2 regions of the Pseudomonas sp. DC1.2 genome follow, and region 2 is predicted to be linked to the other one. Evidence: riboswitches for the same ligand, from Rfam matches in the RefSeq annotation. Region 2 holds a riboswitch; the other holds the start of a gene.
The links. Region 2 has a riboswitch for cobalamin ahead of cobW (cobalamin biosynthesis protein CobW). Riboswitches for the same ligand answer to the same signal wherever they lie in the genome.
Positions count from the first base shown of each region.

Region 1: another riboswitch for cobalamin. It lies ahead of cobO (cob(I)yrinic acid a,c-diamide adenosyltransferase); the one in region 2 lies ahead of cobW (cobalamin biosynthesis protein CobW).

Region 1 covers NZ_CP133782.1:1,813,320-1,822,608, reverse strand. The annotation lists gene cobD (threonine-phosphate decarboxylase CobD) at 1-444, opposite strand, end outside; gene cbiB (adenosylcobinamide-phosphate synthase CbiB) at 437-1,345, opposite strand; gene bluB (5,6-dimethylbenzimidazole synthase) at 1,342-1,992, opposite strand; gene RHM68_RS08265 (cobyrinate a,c-diamide synthase) at 1,989-3,389, opposite strand; gene cobO (cob(I)yrinic acid a,c-diamide adenosyltransferase) at 3,400-4,011, opposite strand; cobalamin riboswitch at 4,091-4,326, opposite strand; gene RHM68_RS08255 (hypothetical protein) at 4,481-5,065, shown strand; gene RHM68_RS08250 (sorbosone dehydrogenase family protein) at 5,136-6,449, shown strand; gene RHM68_RS08245 (class I SAM-dependent methyltransferase) at 6,510-7,163, opposite strand; gene RHM68_RS08240 (C40 family peptidase) at 7,176-7,712, opposite strand; gene RHM68_RS08235 (C40 family peptidase) at 7,933-8,556, opposite strand; gene hda (DnaA regulatory inactivator Hda) at 8,781-9,289, opposite strand, start outside.
Region 2 covers NZ_CP133782.1:3,015,324-3,024,612, reverse strand. The annotation lists gene nfuA (Fe-S biogenesis protein NfuA) at 23-607, shown strand; gene cobM (precorrin-4 C(11)-methyltransferase) at 747-1,493, opposite strand; gene RHM68_RS13640 (cobalamin biosynthesis protein) at 1,565-1,990, opposite strand; gene RHM68_RS13635 (CbtA family protein) at 1,987-2,688, opposite strand; gene RHM68_RS13630 (CbtB domain-containing protein) at 2,700-2,891, opposite strand; cobalamin riboswitch at 2,992-3,222, opposite strand; cobalamin riboswitch at 3,355-3,568, shown strand; gene cobW (cobalamin biosynthesis protein CobW) at 3,668-4,729, shown strand; gene cobN (cobaltochelatase subunit CobN) at 4,733-8,614, shown strand; gene RHM68_RS13615 (ATP-binding protein) at 8,679-9,289, shown strand, end outside.

The DNA.
Region 1 (9,289 bases), 1.2 Mb from region 2:
CTCCAGCAAGCGACTTGGCGTCAGGCTGAGCCCCGTTGGATTGTTCGGGTTGACTACCACCAGTACGTCGAGACTGTCGAGGAAAAAGTCGACTTCCTGCTCAAGCATTTCGCGCACACTGTAACCGCTACGCCGCCACGCTTCGGCGTGTTCGGCATAGCACGGCGACAACACGCCGACCTTGCCGGCACGACGTAAACGCGGCAGCAACTGAATCGCCATTTGCGAACCAGCGACCGGCAGCACATGGGCAGCACCGTAATAGTCGCAAGCGGCCTGCTCCAGGCCATCGTCGGTTTCCGGCAAACGGGCCCAGTCCCGCAATGGAATTTGCGGCACCGGAAACGGCCAGGGCGCAAGCCCACTGGACAGGTCCAGCCAATCGGCTTCGGCGATGCCATAGTCAAGCGCCGCCTTGCGCAACCGGCCACCGTGCTCAAGCATATAACTCAGCCCCCACGCAGAGAATCAGCAGCCATAACCATACGCCGCGCTGGACCAGTTGCCAGCCACGATCAATGGCGTCGGCGTCGGCCGGTGCGCCTTCGCCCAGTGACGGACGCTGATGCAGCTCACCGTGATAAATCGCCGCCCCGCCCAATTCGACACCCAGCGCACCGGCACCGGCAGCCATCACCGGCCCGGCATTTGGGCTGTCCCAGGTCGGACCCTGGGTGCGCCAACATTTAAGCGCCAGCCGGGTTTTGCCAAGCAGCGCATAGGTCAATGCCACCAACCGTGCAGGAATGTAGTTGAGGACGTCATCGACTTTCGCCGCCGCCCAGCCGAATCGTTCGAAACGTTCGTTGCGATAACCCCACATCGCATCCAGAGTGTTGCTCAGTCGATAGAGCACCACGCCTGGCGCGCCCGCCACGGCGAACCAGAACAACGCGGCGAATACTGCGTCGCTGCCGTTTTCCAGCACCGACTCGGTGGCGGCGCGGGCGACTTCGGTTTTATCCAGTTCACTGGTCTGACGGCTGACCAGGTAGCCGACACGCTTGCGCGCCTCGTCCAGATCATCTTCGCGCAAGGCCTTGGCCACTGGCTCAACGTGCTCGCCCAGGCTGCGCATGCCCAGCGCGCAATACAGCGCCAGAATCTCTACCATCCAGCCAACATAAGGCGCCCAAGAAAGCGCAGTCACCAGCAAGGTCAGCGGCAGGACGGCGATCACCCAACCCGTGACGCCATGACTGCGCCAGCCGCGACCGCCAGAGTTGAAACGTTGCTCGATGCGATCCGCAAAACCGCCGAACGCCACCAGCGGATGCCAGCGTTTGGGTTCACCCAGCAGCGCGTCCAGCGCCACTGCGGCGACACTCAACAACGCCACACTCATTGACTCACTCCCCAATAATTTTCATACAGCAACTCACTGAGTGGACGTGCCTGCGCCCACCCTTCAAGCACCAGCATCGGCGCCGGATAGAAGGCTTCGACCGGCCCCAGGCAAAGCACCGCCAACGGCTTGGCACCGGGCGGCAACCCTAGCAAGTCCGCCAAGGCTTGCGGCTCAAACAGTGACACCCAGCCCATGCCCAGGCCTTCGGCACGAGACGCCAGCCAGAGGTTCTGAATCGCGCAGGACAGCGAAGCCATGTCCATTTCCGGCAGCGTGCGGCGACCAAAGATGTGGCGCTCGCGGTCGTCCATCAACGCGGCTACCAGCACCTCAGCGCAGTCGTTGATGCCTTCGACCTTGAGCTTCATGAACTCGTCGGTACGCTCGCCAAGGGCTTCGGCGGTGCGGATACGTTCTTCCTCGACCAGTTGCTGGATCTTGCCGCGCAAGGCCCGGTCGCTGATACGAATGAAGCGCCACGGCTGCATCAGGCCGACACTCGGCGCCTGATGTGCGGCTTCAAGCAAGCGCCGCAGTAACGCGGGCTCAACCACTCCGCCGCTGAAGTGGCGCATGTCACGGCGCTCGGCAATGGCTCGGTAGACGGCCGCGCGTTCGGCTTCACCGAATGCGTTATCGGTCACGGCCTCTTAGCGGGCAAGCCCGCTCCCCCCTGTGAAGCGGTGCTGACGCAAAGAACCTGCTCACCGGTGGGAGCGAGTCTGCTTGCGAAAACGACCTCAGGGTCAGGCGCAAACAGCGCAGCAATCGCCGCCGGATTGGACGGGAAATAAAAGTGTACATACGAAGCGGTCATCCGCCCCTGCCGGAAAACCGCCTCCGCGCCGCGCCCACCGTTAGGGCTAAGGCCCCGGGCAATCGGCTCAAGCGTCGTGCTGGTCAACGAGTGGTGATAGGTGTGCCCGCGCAACAATCCTTCTGGTAACTCGACCGCTTGCAGGGCCAACGCCGCCAGACGCTTTTGCATCACGGCGTCCCCCGCCAGCAGGCCGACCATTTCTGCACGCGCGCCGTCAACATCGGTCAACGAATCGAGCAGGTACAGCATGCCGCCGCATTCAGCCAGCAGCGGCTTACCGGCAGCATGGTGCTCACGGATCGCGTTCAGCATCGAGGTGTTCTGTGACAACGTCACATGGTGCAACTCGGGGTAGCCGCCTGGCAGATACAGGCTGTCGGCGGGCGGCAACTGGGTGTCGCGGATCGGCGAGAAAAACGATAACTCGGCGCCCATCGCTCGCAATAGATCCAGACTCGCGCCGTAGATGAAGGCAAATGCTTCGTCACGGGCCACGGCAATGCGCACACCCGCGAGCAACGGCTCGACAGCGATCACATCCGGGACCGCGAACTCGACGGCCGGCGGCAGCGCCACTTCGCAACTGGAGGCCAGCGCATTGGCCGCTGCATCAAGGCGCAGATCGAGGTCATTCAACTCACTGGCCTGAACCAGGCCTAAATGGCGACTCGGCAATTCGATGCCGGTTTCCCTCGACAACGCGCCGTACCAGCGCAAGCCCTCCGTCAGGCTGCCTTCAAGCAGTTGCGCATGACGCAACGTACCCACGCGGTTGGCCAACACCCCCGCGAAGGGCAAGTCCGGCTGATAACGCGCCAGTCCAAGGGCCAAAGCGCCAAAGGTTTGGGCCATTGCGGTGCCATCGATCACGCCAAGCACCGGCACGCCGAAGTGTCGCGCCAGGTCGGCGCTGGATGGCGTACCGTCGAACAAGCCCATGACGCCTTCGATCAGAATCAGGTCCGCATCAGCCGCCGCTTCCCACAACAGCCTACGACTTTCCTGCTCGCCGACCATCCACATGTCCAGCTGATAGACCGGCGCGCCACTGGCGCGCTCAAGAATCATCGGGTCAAGAAAGTCCGGGCCGCATTTGAACACGCGAACCTTGCGCCCCTGATTCCGATGCAAACGGGCCAGTGCGGCGGTGACGGTGGTCTTGCCCTGACCGGAAGCCGGCGCGGCAATCAATACCGCCGGGCAGTGACGACTGTTTTTCATAAAGTAGTATTCACAGCTCGACGCCTTTTTGCGCTTTGATCCCGGCCTGGAACGCGTGCTTGACCACGCCCATGTCGGTGACGGTGTCAGCCAGTTCAATCAGTTCCGGCTTGGCGCCGCGACCGGTGACGACCACGTGCTGCATTGGTGGACGGGCCTGCAAGTCGCTGAGCACTTGATCGAGGTCGAGGTAACCGTGCTTGAGGGCGATGTTTAACTCATCGAGCACCACCAGACCAATCGACGGATCGCTCAGCAGTTCGCGAGAGACGGCCCACGCCGCTTCGGCGGCAGCAATATCACGTTGGCGGTCCTGGGTTTCCCAGGTGAAGCCCTCGCCCATCACGTGAAAACGCACCTGCTGCGGGAAACGACGGAAAAACAGCTCTTCGCCCGTGCTGTGGCGCCCTTTGATGAACTGCACCACGCCGCACTGCATGCCGTGCCCCATGGATCGGGCGAGCATGCCGAAAGCCGAACTGCTTTTGCCTTTGCCGTTACCGGTCAACACCAGCAGCAGGCCGCACTCATTCGGCGAATTAGCGATGCGTTCATCGATCACGGCTTTTTTGCGCAACATGCGCGCCAAATGGCGTTCGTCACGGTCGGGGGTATCGGTCATGGGAAGCTCTCCGTTGAGGCTGGATAACGGCGGGCAGGCACAAGAATAGACGGCAAAAAGCCTGGCATCGCCCACCGTGATGCCGCTGGATGGATCAGGCCGGTCTCCGGGCTCATGAGCGGCATCACGCCTGACTGCGCGCCTTCCCATGCCGACAAACGGCACAGTGGCTCAAGGCACAGCCTTCACTCATTTACCGTTGCGGGGGCAGCGCCGGGATCGTGGTTTTTCATAGACAGACATAACTCACTCACCGGCTTCCCTGTTTCACCCTGTCGACCGCAGCCACAGAGCACCTGAAACAAGCCGCGAAGGTTAGAGGGTTGGGGGTGGAGCGTCAATTGAAGACGGGACGCCGCTGGGCGAATAACTGCTGTCGATCAATTTACTGGCGCCAATCTTGTGCCACACTGAGCGCAGTGATATCAAAGAGCCACACATCGACACCACAATAACAAGGACGAGTCCCATGCAAGGCATGATCATCAGCAATCCAAAGCTGGAATTCTTGCGTCCACTGCTGGAACGCTGGATTGACTGTATCGACCGCTACAACGCCATACGCGGCGATGCAGACACACCGTATTGGCACGACGAAAAAGCCAATCTCGGCTTGCTATCGGCGGCGGCCTGGATGGCCGAAATGGTCACACTGCAACAGGCCCCGACCCGTAAACAGACCGAAGACGGCGAACGCAACGCGCGCACCGACCTGTTGATCGCTACCCATGAAGAACGTGCCTGGCTCCAGACCACCCAGCGCTGGCCCCGAGTCAACAACCTGAACCTCAAGCAAGCCCTTCAGGACATTGCCAGTGACGCCAAGCGTATCAGCCACGCCAGCGACCTGAAGCTCGGCTGCCTGTTCGTTGCACCCCACAAGAGCCAGCACAGTGCCACTCCGGAAGAACTCCAGGACATGGTCGACGACCTGCAAAAAGAACATACCTGCGCCGTGGCCTGGTATTTCCCCTACGCCTACCGCAAATTGCGCAACGAAGCAGGTCACTATCACCCCGGCATCGCCGTACTGTTCAAGGAAGCGCGTGGCTAATGGGTTGAACCATCGAACGTCTACGCTTCTCTATGAATAGGACACTGCATTCATAGGGAAGAAGATCAGCATGCTCAAGCCTCAGTTCGTTTTCGTCATCGCCCTCGCCGGAGGGCTCGCCGCCTGCGGTGAGTCCTCCCGCCTGCAAGTCTCGGACGGCACCGGACCGTCGCCCACGCTGCCGGAACCGAACAAGACCCTGATTCCGACGGTGAACATCGCCCCGGCGGTCGGCTGGGCGAATGGTGTGACTCCCAAAGCTGCCCAGGGCATGAAGGTCGCTGCCTTTGCCGAAAACCTGGATCACCCGCGCTGGCTATACGTATTGCCCAATGGCGACGTACTGGTGGCTGAAACCAACGCCCCGCCCAAACCTGATGACGCCACTGGCATCCGCGGCTGGGTCATGAAGAAAGTCATGGGCCGCGCCGGTGCCGGCGTCCCAAGCGCGAATCGTATTACGCTGTTGCGCGACAAAGACCACGACGGCGTCGCCGAAACGCGCACCGTATTCCTGGAAAATCTCAACTCGCCATTCGGCATGGCATTGGTCGGCAACGATCTTTACGTCGCCGACTCCGACAAGTTGCTCCGCTTTCCTTACAAGGACGGCGAAACATCCATCACTGCGCAGCCGACCAAAGTCGTCGATTTGCCGGGCGGCACGATAAACCATCACTGGACTAAAAACGTCATCGCCAGCAAGGACGGCAGCAAGCTGTACGTCACCGTCGGCTCCAACAGCAATGTTGGCGAAAACGGTCTGGCCGCCGAAGAAGGTCGCGCTGCCATTTGGGAGGTGGACCGCGCCACCGGCAAGCACCGGATTTTTGCCTCCGGCCTTCGCAACCCCAACGGCATGAGCTGGGAACCGACCAGCGGTGCGCTCTGGACCGCCGTCAACGAGCGCGACGAAATCGGCAGTGACCTGGTGCCGGACTACATCACCTCAGTCAAGGACGGCGCGTTCTATGGCTGGCCGTTCAGCTACTACGGCCAACATGTCGACGTGCGCGTCACGCCACAGAACCTGGACCTGGTTGCAAAAGCCATTGCGCCGGATTACGCGGTTGGCCCTCACACGGCCTCGCTGGGTTTGACCTTCGCCCAAGGCAGCAAACTGCCAGCGCCGTTTACCAACGGCGCTTTCATCGGTCAGCACGGCTCCTGGAACCGCAAACCACACAGTGGCTACAAGGTGATTTTCGTACCGTTCGCGGCCGGCAAACCCAACGGGCAGCCGATGGATGTACTGACCGGCTTCCTCGACAAAGACGAAAATGCCATGGGCCGGCCGGTGGGCGTGGTGATCGATCAGCAGGGGGACTTACTGGTGGCGGACGACGTGGGGAATAAGGTGTGGCGGGTTTCGGCCGCTAAATAACACGCTGACTGCCAATACGTGGCAAATGTGGGGGCGGGCTCGCTCCCACATTAATTGGCGTCAGCGCTTGCGACACAGGGTCAACCCATCCCCCAACGGTAATAACGACAGATCGACTCGTGCGTCATCCTTCAAGGCGAGGTTGAGCGCCTGGATGGCTCGGGTGTCTGCGCTGTCCGGATGAGTCTCAAGCACTCTCCCGCTCCACAGCGTGTTATCGAACACCGCGAGGCCGCCGACACGTAGCAAACGCAACGCATGCTCCAAGTAGCACGGGTAGTTAGCCTTGTCAGCGTCAATGAAAATCAGGTCGAACGAACCGAGCGTCTCAAGCGTGGCCAAGGTGTCCAGAGCAGGCGCCAGGCGCAGCTCAATTCGCCCGTCAAGCCCGGCCTCCTGCCAGTAACGAAGCGCGATGGCGTTGTAGTCACCCGCAATATCGCAACAGATCAGCGAGCCGTCATCGGGCAACGCTGCCGCCATGCACAGGGCGCTGTAACCGGTGAAGGTACCGACTTCCAGCAAACGCCTGGCGCCCGTGAGTTTGACCAACAGCGCAAGAAACTGCCCCTGCTCCGGTGCCACCTGCCAGCGCGCCATGGGCAACGCCTGAGTTTCATCGCGCAAACGCTTGAGCAACGGCGTTTCCCTGAGGGAGACGTCGAGTACGTAGCGATACAGGGCATCATCGAGGTTGAGCGTGCGAGCGGTCATGGCAACTCTCGACTAGGGGTTACGTGCCAGATGCTCAGGCTGCAAAACGCGTTTGGCACTCAGATATGCCTTCTGCCAGTAGGCTTTGGACAGGCTATCGAGCTTCACCGTGCCACCGGTGGCAGGCGCATGGACGAAGCGCCCTTCGCCGACGTAGATGCCCGCGTGACTGACCTGAGAACCACCATTGGTGGCGAAGAAGATCAGATCACCGGTTTGCAGGCCTTCTTTGCCCACATTCGGCGCCTGCATGACGATCATCTCGCGGGTGGAGCGCGGCAGGGAAATGCCTGCGACGTCGCGGTACACATAGCCGATCAGCCCACTGCAATCAAAACCGGAGTCTGGCGTGTTGCCGCCCCAGCGATAAGGCGTACCCACGAGACCCAAGGCGCGAAACAACACGTCTTCTGCCTCAGGCGAGAATGCTTGCGAGGAGCCGAAAACAAGCGGGGCACGAACCACTGGCGCAGGAGGAGGCGTTCGGCTGGCACAGCCGCTGAGCAGCGCTGCCAAGAGCATAAGTGTGAGGCGGGCCGACATCGTCATAAGCAGAACACCCTGATCTGGCTGCGGCTTTTTCTGCCGGGAAGGCAGAAAACAAAACCGCCGGCGCAGAGCGCAGGCGGTTTGCCATCAATAATAGATCAGGATTCTAGCGCCTATGAGCCAAACTTCAAGTAAGACTTTAAGTTCACCTTACAAACTATCCGCCTACTCGCTTGCCAAGAGGGCTTTTGTCGTCAATATCTGACGACAATTCGGCCGATTACTTGCGAGCAGTGACGACGGTGGGCGCCATCGCGAGTGCGCGCTTAGCTTCGATGAAGGTTTTGCTCCAGTAACTGTCGCCTAGGCTATCAACCCGCACACCACCGCTTTTGCGGCTGCTGGAGTGGATGAATTGGTCATCACCGAGGTAGATACCGGCGTGGCTGACGCGACCGCGACGGCCATTCGTGGCGAAGAACAGCAAATCACCTGGCTTGAGCTTGTTGCGAGCAACCAGTGGCGCATCCACGTTGATCATTTCGCGGGTGGAGCGCGGCAGGTTCATGCCCGCCTCTTCGCGGAACAGGTAACCGATGAAGCCGCTGCAGTCGAAGCCAGCTTCAGAGGTGCCGCCGAAACGGTAACGGGTACCGATCAGGGACATGCCTCGTTCAAGGATGCTGTCGGCCAGAACCGGAAGCTGGTAAGACTTGCCATCGGCGAAGCTTGCCAGTTCTTTTTCGGTGGCCATTTCTTCCTGGTAAATAACGGAAGACTGGGCGGTAGCAGAGTTTTTAACCTGCTGTTGCTGCTCTTGCTGGGACACTGGAGAGTGAGCAGCGCAACCAAACAACAGGGTGACGAGTGCGAGAGGCACGAGGGGTGCGAAGCGATTTAGCATGGGCACGACCGTGGCTGAGAGTTGTAAAGAAGCCGAGACTATGCCCGCTATCGACCTGATTTGCAAATTCAATCGATCTTTATGTGACTTATCGGTTTCTCGTTTACATCTAAGCGCTTAAGCCCTTTTAAAACATTTGCGCAGCCTACGCCCCCGTAGGAAAGCGTATTTCTTGGCGCCTGAAATATGCCAAACCCGCTACAGAGCCCGTTTTAAAAGGGTCTTTACCAGCCCAGGGTTTCTTTCAGGAAAGGGATCGTCAGCTTGCGCTGAGCTTGAAGGGAGGCCTGATCGAGACGCTCAAGCAGCTCGAAAAGCGCACTCATGCTGCGGGTGCCCCGGGTCAAAATAAAATGCCCGACTTCATCGGTCAGATGCAGACCACGCCGAGAAGCGCGCAACTGCAAGGCTCGTAATTTGTCTTCGTCAGACAAGGGGCGCATCTGGAAAATCAGCGCCAGGGTCAGGCGCGATTTCAAGTCCGCCAGCTTGACCGGCAATTCGCGAGGCGAAGTCGATGCGGCAATCAGCAAACGCCGACCGCTGTCACGCAAGCGATTAAACAGATGGAACAACGCCTCTTCCCAATCCGCTCGCCCGGCAACCGCCTGCAAATCATCAAGGCAGACCAGTTCGTATTGTTCGAGGTTGTCGAGGATTCCAATGCCGCGATCCAACAATTCAGCCAGTGGCAAATACACCGCTGGCTCCCCCATTTGCTCAAAGCGCAGGC
Region 2 (9,289 bases):
CCGACGCCTGCGAGGAGTTTCCATGACCGCTATTACCATTACCGACGCCGCCCACGATTACCTGGCTGATCTGCTCTCCAAGCAGAACACCCCAGGTATCGGCATCCGCGTCTTTATCACCCAGCCTGGCACTCAGTACGCCGAAACCTGCATTGCCTATTGCAAGCCGGGCGAAGAGAAATCTGAAGACACTGCGCTGGGGCTCAAAAGCTTCACTGCCTACATCGACTCATTCAGCGAAGCCTTCCTGGATGATGCGGTGGTCGACTATGCCACCGACCGTATGGGCGGCCAACTGACCATTAAGGCGCCAAACGCCAAAGTACCGATGGTCAACGCTGACAGCCCGGTTAACGAGCGCATCAACTATTACTTGCAGACCGAGATCAACCCGGGGCTGGCCAGCCACGGCGGTCAGGTCAGCCTGATTGATGTGGTTGAAGACGGCATCGCCGTTCTCAAGTTCGGCGGCGGTTGCCAGGGCTGTGGCCAGGCAGACGTCACGTTGCGTGAAGGCATCGAGCGCACCCTGCTCGAGCGTATTCCGGAGCTCAAGGGCGTTCGCGACGTAACCGACCACACGCAGAAAGAAAACGCCTACTACTAAGGTGTTCGCTGCGACATAAAAAACGGCGCCCCGTGAGCGCCGTTTTTTTATGGGTGATGTTCAAGGATGCCTTCTCGAGCAGGCTCGCCCTGGATTGACGAGCGCCCAATTGCGAACGAGCGTGCTCGCGAAGAGGCTGCTAAGGGCGGTACAAATGCGCATGCCCCGCGCGGTACAGCGAGGACTCACTGAAATGATCGCTGCCAAGCACCCGGCCCACCAGGATCAGCGCCGTGCGTCGGAACCCTTTCGCTTCAACTTTCTCGGCGATATCGGCCAATGTCCCTACCACCCAGTCCTGATCCGGCCACGTCGCCCGGTGAATCACGGCGATCGGGCAGTCTGCGCCGTAATGCGGTAGCAACTCGGCAAGGATCTTGTGCAGATGATTGACCCCAAGATGAATCGCCATGGTCGCGCCGTGTTGCGCCAGGCTGCCCAGCTCTTCGCCCGCCGGCATCGCCGTCTTGTCGGCGTAACGCGTCAAAATTACGCTCTGCGAAACGTCTGGCAGCGTCAGTTCTGCCCCCAGCAGCGCGGCGCAGGCTGCTGTGGCGGTGACGCCAGGGATGATTTGAAAGGGAATATCGAGCTCGCGCAGGTAGCGAATCTGTTCGCCAATTGCACCGTACAAACTGGGATCGCCGGAATGCACGCGGGCGATGTCCTGGCCGTTGGCGTGGGCGTTTTTGATCAGTTCGATGATCTGTTTCAGGTGCAGCTCGGCGCTGTTGACTACGTGTTCGGCCCGGTGGCCTTCAAGCACCGCAGCCGGCACCAGCGAGCCGGCGTAGATGATCACCGGGCAACTGCGAATCAGCCTCTGGCCTTTGACGGTGATCAGTTCCGGGTCGCCGGGACCCGCGCCAATAAAATAGACGGTCATCGTCGGTTCCTGTAAGAAAAAGGGCGTGGAGAACGCTTCAGATGAAGATTGCTCATGATCGAGAGGGCGGATTAGCGCTGGGGTTGTGCCGCACTGGCTACCGCGAGGGTCGCCTGGGCATATTTCTGTCGCGATACCAGCAGTTTTGCCGGGGCCTCGACCAGTTGCTCCGCCAACGCCAAGGCTGCACTTTCCGCCACGCCGTAACAACCGGTGCGCTCGAAGGCGATCTGTGATTGATGGCTCAACTGTGATTGATAGCGAGCCAGCTGTTCGCTGCTGAAATACATCAATGGCAGGGACAACTGCGCGGCCAACTCTATCAGCCCCGGTTCATCGCGTTTCAGGTCGATGCTGGCCAGGGCCTTGATCATCCGCAATTCGATTTGATGAGCCTGTAACGCCTGATCAAGCAGTGCGCGTAGCGTGCTGACCGGGCAGCCGCGCTGGCAGCCCAGGCCGACCACCAGGGTCGGCGCTGCGCGGTTACTCGTCATGCGTGGTATTGACCGTCGGTTTTGCGGCGGAAAAGCCAGGCGCTTATAAGGCCCAAGGCCAGCCAGAACGCTACGTTGGTCAGCTGCGAAGCGATTTTGAACTGCGCGTCCAACGCTTCCGGAGCCAGCATCGAATGGACTTCCGGTTGTGGCGCACCGATCACGTGCGGAACCGCCAGAATAGCCACTCCGAGGATTTTCATCAGCCAGTGACGGCTGAACACGATCAGGGCGATACCGGCAGCGGTAGACGCTGCAGTACCGATCCACCAGGTCTGTCGTTGCGCCAGATCGGCGGCGACAGTGCCCGGCAACTCAGGTGGCAGGCCCAACGTTGGCGCCAGCACGAAGGTCGCATAACCCGCCAGGCCCCAGAGCAGGCCCTGAGCGGTGCGGGTGGGGGCGCGCAAAGTGTAGAGGCCCGCCAGCATCAGCGCGAAGCCCACCGCAACGACCAGGTTACCGCCGGTGGTGGACAGCACGCGCTGCCAACCGTTTTCCGGTTCCCAGGCCTCGGCGTCGTGAGTGTGGCCCACCATCGCGCCTTCGGCATGTTGATGGGTTTCAGTCGCTGGGGACTTTTCGTAGGTCTCTGCCTGCAGAATCAGCGGGGCCACCCAGAAGCTTTGCAGCAGAGTCAGCAGCAGGGCGGCCAGCAACCCGGTGAAACCTGCGGTTTGCGCTATACGCTTGATCATTTGGGCAGGTCTCAATGGCACGGAAACGCGGAGCTGTGACGGGTATCGTGTGCGGCATTGTGTACCGCATCAATGTGCGAGAAACCGGCGAAGTACACCAGGCAGGCACCGAGAATCGATGCGCCGATAGCGGCGGTCAGGCGTTGGCTCAGCGTTGTAGTGTTGCTAGTGGTGCGGCTGGTTGTACTGCTGATGATCGACATGGCGCTTCCCTCTGGTCTGTCAGCGGGTGAATAGAGCGCATGAAGACCCCCTGCGCGACAGGCATGCAGAAGTTCAAACAGCGCCCGCCCACCGCGGGTTTGTTATCGATGTGTTGCGGGCCGGTCTCCGGGCTCACGAGGGGCCAAGGCTTGCGCCTGAACCTGCAAGAATCGCCTTCCCATGCGACGTTGTCGGCACAGTGGATCTGATTCTTCGCTCGCTTACCGTTGCGGGGGCAGCATCGGACTGACATGGCTTTAAGAGTAAAGCACATGATTCACCGATTTCCCGTTTCACCCTATGAAGGGCACCCGTAACAAGGCGCACAGCAGACCACGGGTGGGGGCGGGGAGTCAATTGGCAAGGGTTCTCAACGCCGAACTGGAGGAACGTTGTCGCGAGCAGCCTCGCAACGGTAGCGGCGCGGACGCGACAAGACATTGACCCGCCCCCAGACGATGCGTAGCCTTGCGCTTTCGAGGTTCTTCGGCGTTTGTCGAAGCTAAGAAGGGAACGCGGTCGATGCCGCGGCTGCCCCCGCAACTGTGAACGGTGATGTTCGCTGCCACGCCACTGCAAGCCCACTTCATTGGGCGAACGGGAAGGCGCAGCAAATGCCAGTCAACCGACTGGCACACCGTCAGCCAGGAGACCTGCCTCGTCACAGATTCTCACTACAACCGGGCGGGGTGATCCGGTGGCGAACTCTTCCGCGCGCGCATCGTTGGCCGCGATTGTCGTCCCGTATGCCCGCCACCTTGCCAAAGGGCATCCGATGAAAACACTGGCCAAACTCCCTGTCACCATCGTCACCGGTTTCCTCGGCTCGGGCAAAACCACCTTGCTGCGGCACATGCTCGACAACGCTCAGGGCCGCCGCATTGCGGTGATCGTCAACGAGTTCGGCGAGTTGGGCATCGACGGCGAAATCCTCAAACAGTGCTCCATCGGTTGCACTGAAGAAGAGGCCAACGGGCGTGTTTATGAACTCGCCAATGGCTGCCTCTGCTGCACTGTTCAGGAAGAGTTCTTCCCGGTGATGCGCGAACTGGTGGCCCGTCGCGGCGACCTCGACCATATTCTCATCGAAACGTCTGGCCTGGCCTTGCCGAAGCCATTGGTTCAAGCCTTCCAGTGGCCGGAAATTCGCAGCGCCTGTACCGTTGATGCGGTGATTACCGTGGTCGACAGCCCTGCCGTGGCCGCTGGCACCTTCGCCGCGTTCCCCGACCAGGTCGACGCTCAGCGCAAACTCGATCCGAACCTGGATCACGAGTCGCCGCTGCACGAATTGTTTGCCGACCAACTGGCCAGCGCCGACCTGGTGATCCTCAACAAGGCCGACTTGATCAGCCCTGAAGACCTGGCCCGCGTGCGCCTGGAAGTCGCCGAAGAGCTGCCGGCTGCGGTGAAAGTTATCCAAGCCAGCAGCGGACGCGTGCCGTTGGACGTGCTGATCGGCCTCGGCGCGGGTTCCGAAGAACACATCGACAGCCGTCACAGCCATCATGACCATCACCACGACGGTGAGGACGATCACGACCACGACGCGTTCGACTCCATCTCAATCGAATTGCCGCAAGCCGACGAAAGCCTGCTGATGGATGCGTTGACCCAGTTGGTGGTCAAGCACGGCATCCTGCGGGTCAAAGGCTTCGCCGCGATCCCGAACAAGCCGATGCGTTTGCTGATCCAAGGCGTGGGCACGCGCTTCGACAAGCACTTCGACCGTCAGTGGGGCGCCGATGAAGCGCGCACCACGCGCCTGGTGTTGATCGGCCAGGAACTGGACGCCGCTCTGCTCGAAGCGCAACTGCGCGCTGCGCTCAGCGTTTAAGCCATGCACCTGCTCAGGACTCAGCCCGGCGGTTTCGTGTCGGATGACAACATCGCCGACCTTGGACAAACGCCCGCCGAGCTGGTGATCCTGTGCAGCGGCGACTCCAGCCTGGCGCTGCTCGCCGAGGCGGCGCAACAGTTGCCCGACGATTACCCGAGTGTGCGTCTGGCCAACCCGATGCAGGTTCAGAACCATGCGTCGGTCGATTTGTACGTCGATGAAGTGTTGCGCCACGCCAAAGTCATTTTGATCTCGCTGCACGGTGGCATTGGCTATTGGCGTTACGGCGTCGAGCGATTGGTGGAACTGGCGGAGCGCGGCGTGCAGCTTATTTTGGTGCCCGGCGATGACCGTCCTGACCCCGAACTCAGTGACTTAAGCACCGTGGCGGCCAGCGATCGCGATCGCCTCTGGCAGTTTCTGCGTCAGGGCGGCATGAGCAACGCGCTGGATTTTTTCCGCTGCCTGGCCAATCGCTGGCTGGACCGAGACTATGCCTGGGCCGAGCCACAAACGTTGGCGCGCACGGCGATTTATCACCCGCAAAAAAGTCTGGCTGAACTCAAGGATTGGCAAGCGGACTGGAAAGTCGACCAGCCGGTGGCTGCGGTGCTGTTCTACCGTTCGCACTTGCAGGCAGCGAATACCGGTTTCATTGATGTTTTTTGCCAGCGCTTGCAAGCGGCGGGGCTAAACCCTTTACCCATCGCGTTGGCCAGTCTCAAAGAGCCTGGCTGCCTGGCGGCGGTCGAGGACTGGCTGGATGCGGTCGAGGCCGGGGTGATTCTAAATACCACCGGGTTTGCCCAATCCAGTCCTGAAGCGCCACACCTGCGGCCGTTCCGTCGCAACATCCCGGTGATTCAGGCGATTTGTGCCCAAGACAATGAACCCGGCTGGCGCGCCAGCGAACAAGGCCTCGGCCCGCGAGACCTGGCGATGCACATCGCGTTGCCGGAACTCGACGGGCGGATCATCAGTCGCCCGATCAGCTTCAAAGACCTGGCCTGGCGCAGCGAGCGCGGTCAGTGCGATGTGGTCTGCTATCGGCCACAACCTGAGCGCATGGACTTCGTTGCTGAGCTGGCGCGGCGCTGGATCGATCTGGGGCGAGTGCCCAACGCCGAAAAACGCATCGCCCTGATCCTGGCCAACTACCCGACCCGCGACGGTCGTATCGGCAATGGCGTAGGCCTCGACACCCCGGCCGCGGCGCTGAATATTCTGCGTGCGCTGCATCAAGAGGGTTATCCGGTGCCGGCCGAACTGCCGGACAGCGGCACCGCATTGATCCAGCAGTTGCTCGGCGGAGTCACTAATGACCTCGACAGTCTCGATCAGCGGCCGTGTCAGCAAAGCCTGGCGCTGGACGACTACCTTTTGATGTTCAGCGCACTGCCCGAAGCCAACCGCCAGGCGGTATTGGAGCGTTGGGGGCCGCCCGACAGTGATCCAATGTTCCGCGACGGTCGGTTGATGGTCGCGGGCCTGCGCTTGGGTCTGACCTTTATCGGTATTCAACCAGCTCGGGGTTATCAGGTAGATCCGAGCGCGGTTTATCACGACCCGGACCTGGTGCCGCCCCACGGCTATCTGGCGTTTTACTTCTGGTTGCGTAACACCTACGGCGCCCACGGTGTGGTCCATGTCGGTAAGCACGGCAACCTCGAATGGCTGCCCGGCAAAGGTGTCGGGCTGTCCGAGAACTGCTGGCCGGATGCGTTGCTCGGGCCGCTGCCGAACATCTATCCCTTTATCGTCAACGACCCCGGCGAAGGCGCTCAAGCCAAGCGCCGCACGCAAGCGGTGATCATCGATCACCTGATGCCGCCGCTGACCCGTGCCGAAACTTACGGTCCGCTGCGTAACCTTGAATTGCTCGCCGACGAGTATTACGAAGCGCAATTGCTTGATCCGCGCCGCGCCCGTGAGTTGCAGCGTGACATTCTGCAACTGGTGCGCGAGACGCAGATCGACCGCGAGCTGCAACTGGATGAAAAACTCGACAGTGCCGCCGACGCTGCAATCTGGTTGCCGCGGCTGGATACCTACCTGTGCGATTTAAAGGAGTCGCAGATCCGCGACGGCCTGCACATTTTTGGCGAGTCGCCCACCGGGCGTTTGCGTATCGACACCTTGCTGGCGTTGCTGCGCATTCCACGGGGCGATGGTCGCGGCGCCCAGTCAAGCCTGCTGCGGGCGCTGGCCAAAGCGTTTTGCTTGGGCTTCGATCCGTTGGATTGCGCGCTGGCCGACCCTTGGGTCGGGCCGAAACCGGCGCAACTGCTCACCGTCAGCGATGACGTATGGCGCACGGCAGGCGATACCCGCGAACGCCTGGAACTGTTCGCCGCGCACCTGATCTCGCAGGCGTTGAACCCGCCTCAGACCGGACTCGGTCCTTACGTGGGCGAGCCTGCTCGCGAAGCGCTTGCCCCTTCATTAACCATGTTGATTGAGACATCGTCATCGTCTGATCGTCTCCCGGAGGCAGGCTCGCGCTTAAAGGAAACGGGCTGGTCTGACGTGAGCGCGATCATCGACGGGCTACGTGACGTGGTCGCGCCGCGTCTGGACGCCTGTGGTCCCGCCGAAATGCGCGGTTTGCTGGACGCGCTTAGCGGTCGGTTTGTCCCGGCAGGGCCTAGCGGCGCACCCAGTCGTGGGCGTCTGGACGTGCTGCCCACCGGGCGCAACTTCTACTCGGTGGATGTGCGCAACTTGCCAACCACCACAGCGTGGCGCATCGGATTTCAGTCGGCGAACCTGATTCTTGAGCGGTACTTGCAAGACCACGGCGACCATTTGCGCCAGCTCGGGCTGTCGGTCTGGGGCACCGCCACCATGCGTACCGGCGGCGATGATATTGCCCAAGCCATGGCGTTGATGGGCGTGCGTCCGGTATGGGCCACCGGCAGTCAGCGGGTCGATGATTTCGAGATTCTGCCGCTAAGCCTGTTGGACCGGCCACGAGTGGACGTGACCTTGCGCGTCTCGGGTTTTTTCCGTGATGCCTTCGCCAACTTGATCCGCCTGTTCGATGCCGCCGTGCAAGCGGTGGCGGCGCTGGATGAGCCGGACGACCTCAATCCGTTGGCCGCCAAGGTCCGCGCCGAGCGTGAAACGCTGCGCCAATCGGGCCTGGATGAAGCGTCTGCTCAGCGTCAGGCGGGTTGGCGTATTTTCGGCGCCAAACCCGGTGCCTACGGAGCGGGCGTGCAGGGCGCTATCGACGGTCGACTGTGGCAAAGTCGTGAAGACCTGGCCGAGGTTTATCTGAACTGGGGCGGTTACGCCTACGGCGGATCTGACGAGGGTACGGCGGCCCGCGAACAGTTCGCTCAGCGCCTCAGTCAAGTGCAAGCGGTCTTGCAGAATCAGGACAACCGCGAGCATGACGTGCTCGACTCCAATGACTATTACCAATTCCAGGGCGGCATGCTGGCCGCCGTTGAAAGCCTCAGCGGCGAATCGGCGGCCAGCTATCACGGCGACCACAGTCAGCCGGACCTGCCGAAAATTCGCACCCTCAAGGAAGAGCTGAACCGGGTGATTCGCTCCCGTGCGGCCAATCCGAAGTGGATCGAGGGGGTTAAGCGCCACGGCTATAAGGGCGCGTTTGAAATGGCGGCGACGGTTGATAATCTATTCGCCTTCGACGCGACCACGCACCTGATCGATGATCACCAGTACGCCTTGTTGGCGGACGCCTACCTGCTGGACCCGGCGACGCGCGATTTTGTCCGCGAGCATAATCCTCATGCTTTGCGCGATATGACGGAGCGGATGCTGGAAGCCCAGCAGCGCGGTTTGTGGCAGGAACCGGGCGAGTACCGCGACGCGCTGGAAAATCTGTTGCTGGATATAGAAGAAGATTCCTGAGGTCTGATGGTTCCCACGCAGCGTGCGGGAACCATCAATCATCGACCATGACCGAGAGTTAACCATGACTGACACCCCGCATTTCCCGCTCTGTGCCGTGGTCGGCGCTGACGACTTGAAGCTGGCGCTGTACCTGACCGCCATCGACCCGAAAATCGGTGGTGTGTTAATTGAAGGCCCGCGTGGCATGGCCAAGTCCACGCTGGCACGCGGCTTGGCGGATTTGTTGGCCAGTGGTCAATTCGTCACGCTGCCGCTCGGTGCGACTGAAGAACGGCTGGTGGGCACCCTCGACCTGGACGCTGCGCTTAGCCAGGGCCGCGCACAATTTTCTCCGGGGGTGTTGGCTAAGGCCGATGGCGGCGTGCTGTACGTCGATGAAGTCAACTTGTTGCCCGATCACTTGGTGGATTTGCTGCTGGACGTGGCGGCCAGCGGGACCAACCTGATCGAACGTGATGGCATTTCCCATCGGCATTCGGCGAAGTTTGTGCTGATTGGCACCATGAACCCGGAAGAGGGCGAACTGCGTCCGCAACTGCTGGACCGCTTTGGGCTGAATGTCGCCCTGAGCGGTCAGACTGCACCTGCCGAACGCGGTCAGATCATTCGGCGGCGGCTGGATTTCGACAGTGATCCACACGGTTTTTGTGCCGATTGGGAAGTCCAGCAACA